One region of the Comamonas guangdongensis genome, then DNA from elsewhere that is predicted to be linked to it. Evidence: predicted binding sites of a transcription regulator. Region 1 holds the regulator's gene; the other holds the start of a gene.
The links. The regulator sigma-54, encoded in region 1, starts transcription at its own class of promoters, with help from an activator protein. The targets are predictions, from matches to a motif close to TGGCANGNAANCTGCTTT.
Positions count from the first base shown of each region.

Region 2: the regulator sigma-54 is predicted to act here: its motif matches at 1,198-1,215, upstream of hmpA (NO-inducible flavohemoprotein).

Region 1 is NZ_JBFYGN010000016.1:99,312-101,510, forward strand. It holds gene AB6724_RS14535 (aspartyl/asparaginyl beta-hydroxylase domain-containing protein) at 1-307, shown strand, start outside; gene AB6724_RS14540 (RNA polymerase factor sigma-54) at 470-2,065, opposite strand; gene lptB (LPS export ABC transporter ATP-binding protein) at 2,128-2,199, opposite strand, start outside.
Region 2 is NZ_JBFYGN010000014.1:21,842-24,040, forward strand. It holds gene norR (nitric oxide reductase transcriptional regulator NorR) at 1-1,104, opposite strand, end outside; gene hmpA (NO-inducible flavohemoprotein) at 1,263-2,199, shown strand, end outside.

The sequences.
Region 1 (2,199 bases):
GCACTGGGCCGAGAACCGCAGCGAAGGCAACCGCATCGTGCTGTTCTGCGACGTGGAGCGTCCCATGACCAACGGCTTTGCCCAGTGGCTCAACCACTGGCTGGGCAAGAACGTGGTGGCCGCGGCCAGCTCGCCCAACAACGAGGGCGACCCGCGCGGCATGATCAGCAAGCTGTTCAAGATCTCGTTCTACGCGGGCAAATACCGCCGCGCCTTCCGCGACTGGAATCCGACCTTCTACAAGATTCTCAAGTTCGGACTGATGATCGGCGTGCTGGTCTGGTTTATCTGGTGGATGGTTTCTTGATAACCCCCTGAGGCGCTTTGCGCCTTCCCCCAAGGGGGACGACAGCCTCGCCGCGAGGCGGCTCTTGCTCGCTGTCTCTCACTTGGGGCTTGCTTCATCAGGCCGTATGCCCCAACCAAAAAGCCGCTGATGTATTCAACGGCTTTTTGTTTTTTGAATTCGCTACAGCGCCTTGCGCAGCGTGGTGGTCGGAATCTTGAGCTGCTCGCGGTATTTGGCCACGGTGCGGCGCGCGCACTCTATGCCCTGCTCCTTGAGCATATCGGCCAGCTTGGCATCCGATAGCGGCTTTTTCGGATCTTCGGCATCGACAAACTGCTTGATCAGTGCGCGCACGGCCGTGCTCGAGGCGCTGCCGCCGGTTTCCGTACCCAGGCCCGAGCCGAAGAAGTACTTGAGCTCGAAGGTGCCCTGGGGCGTGGCCATGTACTTGGCCGTGGTCACGCGGCTGATGGTGGATTCGTGCAGGCCCAGAGTGTCGGCGATATCGCGCAGCACCAGCGGGCGCATGGCCAACTCGCCATGCACGAAGAAGTTCTTCTGCCGCTCCACGATGGCTTCGGAGACGCGCAATATGGTGTCGAAGCGTTGCTGGATGTTCTTGATGAACCAGCGCGCCTCCTGCAGCTGCTGCTGCAGCACCGCATGGCCTTCGCTGCTCTTGTGGCGGCGCAGCACGCCCGCATAGACATCGTGCACCTTGAGCTTGGGCATGACGTCGGGGTTGAGCTGCACGGCGAAATCCATGCGACCCGAGCCGGCGCGCACCGGGCGCACGATGACATCGGGCACGACGATCTGGCGCTCCACGTCGGCAAAGCGCCGGCCCGGGCGCGGCTCCAGGCGTGCAATCAAGGCCATGGCTTCGCGCAGCTGTTCCTCGCGTGCGCCGCACAGGCTGGCGAGCTTGCGCAGATCGCGCCGCGCCAGCAGGTCCATGGGCTGGGCGCAGATGGAACGGGCCAGCAGCAGCTGGTTCATGCGCGCCTCGGTCGTGCCCTCGTCCTCGGCGCTGCGGATCAGCTCGCGCAGCTGCAGCTGCAGGCATTCGGCCAGGTCACGCGCGCCCACGCCCACGGGCTCCAGGCTTTGCAGCAGCCTGAGCGCAATCGCAAAGCGCTGCTCCAGCTCCTCGCGCTCCTCCAGGTCCTCGCCAGCCAGGCTCCGGGCCAGTTCGGCCAGCGAGTCTTCGAGATAGCCGTCGTCGCTCAGCGACTCGATGAGAAAGCGCAGGGCCGCACAGTCCTCGGCCCCCAGATGCAGGCTCAGCGCCTGGCGGTGCAGAAATTCGGTCAGGCTCTCGTGGCCGCGGGCCAGGTCTATGGCGTCGGTTTCATCGTCGCCCTCGCGGTTGCGCGTGGAGCTGCCGGCCGCCTCCCATTCGCTGCTGGCCTCGCCCCCCCATTCGCCGTCCTGGCCGTCGAGGCCCTCGGCCTCCCAATTCAGGGTTTCGGGAGTCTCGGGCGCCGCGGTTTCCGCTACGGATTCGGAAGCTGTCTGCGCAGTTGCCACTTCCTTTTCCGACGAAAACACCTCGGGAGCACTGGCTTCGGCAGCGCCAGCCGCTATCTCGGCAGGAGCGTCGCCGCCCGCATCGCCCTCGTCGCCGGCCTGCTCGAGAAACGGGTTGTCGATCAGCATCTGCTCGACTTCCTGCGCCAACTCCAGCGTGGACAGCTGCAGCAGCTGAATGGATTGCTGCAGCTGGGGCGTGAGCGACAGATGCTGCGAAACGCGTAGCGACAGGCCTGGCTTCAAGAGCAAACCTCCCGCATTGGCACAACGATGAAAGCGGAATGGCGTGCAGGCATACGGGGCTCTTACATGCGGAAGTGCTCGCCCAGATAAACGCGGCGCACATCGGCGTTCTCCACGATCTCCTCGGGCGTGCC
Region 2 (2,199 bases), on a different contig from region 1:
CACATCGCTGTCGCGCTCGCGCAGCGACGGCACGGCCAGCGGATAGACATTGAGGCGGTGATAGAAGTCGGCGCGCATGCGCCCGGCGCGCACCTCCTCGGCCAGATCGCGGTTGGTGGCGGCGATCACGCGCACGTCCACATGGTGCTCGCGGTCCGAGCCCAGGCGCTGCAGCTGCCCGCTTTGCAGCACGCGCAGCAGCTTGGCCTGCACGGGCAGCGACAGCTCGCCCACCTCGTCGAGAAACAGCGTGCCCTGGTGGGCCTGCTCGAACTTGCCGCTGCGCTCGGACAGCGCTCCCGTGAAGGCGCCGCGCACATGGCCGAAAAGCTCGCTCTCCACCAGGTTGTCGGGCAGGGCCGCGCAGTTGATGCTGACCAGCGGTTTTTCGCTGCGGCCTGACTGCGCATGCACGGCCTGGGCCACCAGCTCCTTGCCGGTGCCGGTTTCACCGGTGATGAGCACGCTGAGCTCGCTGGCCGCCACCAGGGCTATGTCTCTCTGCAGCTGGCGCATCGCAGGGCTTTGTCCCAGCAGCTCGCGCTGCGGCGCGGCCGCATGGCCGGCCTGCGTGCCGGCTTCGCGCGCCAGCTGGGCCAGCTGGTGCACGCGTTCGGCCGTGGCGACGGTGGCCGCCGCCAGATTGCTGAAGGCCTGCAGCATGGCCAGCGACGCCGGATCGGCAAAGCGGCCGGGCTCCAGCGCGTCCAGCGTCAGCAGGCCCCAGGGCAGGCCGCCCAGCTGCAGCACGCAGCCCATGCAGTCATGCACCTGCAGCGGGCCATGCTGGGCGACCAGCCCGTCATAGGGGTCGGGCAGGGGGCTGTCGGGCGCAAAGCGCATGGCCTGGCCCGCGGCCAGCAGCTGGGCAAAGCGCGGGTGCTCGGCCAGGCGAAAGCGCCGGCCCAGGGTGTCGGGAACCAGCCCGTCTATGGCCATGGGGCGCAGCCATTCGCCCTCCAGGCGCAGCAGCGCCACGGCATCGGCGGGCAGCAGATTGCGCAGCGCGGCCAGCAGGCGGCGCAGGCGCTCGCGCTCGCTCAGGTCCTGGGCCAGGTCGGCGACCAGGGGGATGACGGCATTGAGAATATGGGATGTTGTCATAGCGACAGCAAATTGAGTCAATAAGACTGCTTTTGACGAATGTCATATTGACTCACATCTTGCCAAGCCCTTGTTTTGAAAGGGTCGTGAACCTGGCATGCGATTTGCCTCTTCGAGTTCAAGCCTTGCAGCTGGCAAGGCGGCAACCAGGAGATTCCATGCTTACCGAACGTCAACGCGAGATCGTCAAGGCCACCGTACCGCTGCTCGAGACCGGCGGCGAGGCGCTGATCACGCATTTCTACAAGACCATGCTGGGCGAGTACCCCGAGGTGCGCCCGCTGTTCAACCAGGCCCACCAGCAAAGCGGTGCCCAGCCGCGCGCCCTGGCCCATAGCGTGCTGATGTATGCCAAGAACATCGACCGCCTGGAAAACCTCGGCAATCTGCCGGCCCAGATCATCAACAAGCATGTGGCGCTGCAGGTGCAGGCCGAGCATTACCCCATAGTCGGGGCCTGCCTGCTGCGCGCCATCCGCGAGGTGCTGGGCGCCGAGATCGCTACCGACGAGGTGATAGCTGCCTGGGCCGCGGCCTACCAGCAGCTGGCCGACATCCTGATCGCCGCCGAGCGCAGCGTGTACGAGCAGACCGCCGCGGCCGAAGGCGGCTGGCGCGGCGAGCGTGCGTTCCGGGTCGAGCAGAAGGTGCAGGAAAGCGCCGAGATCACCTCCTTCCATCTGCTGCCTCTCGACGGCGGCAAGGTCATCGCCCATCTGCCGGGCCAGTACATCGGCCTGCACGTGATGGTCGATGGCGTGGAGCAGCGCCGCAACTACTCGCTGTCGGCGGCGGCCAACGGCCGCAGCCTGCGCATCAGCGTCAAGCGCGAGCCCGGCGGCAAGGTGTCCAACTTCCTGCACGACCAGGTCCAGGTCGGCGATACGCTGCAGCTGTTCCCGCCGGCCGGCCACTTCACGCTGCAGGACAGCAGCAAGCCCCTGGTGCTGATCAGCGGCGGCGTCGGCATCACGCCCACGCTGCCCATGCTGCAGGCCGCGCTGCCCACGGGGCGCGAGATCACCTTCATCCACTGCGCGCGCGATCGCGGCGTCCATGCTTTCCGCGAGAAGATCGATGCGCTGGCACAGACCC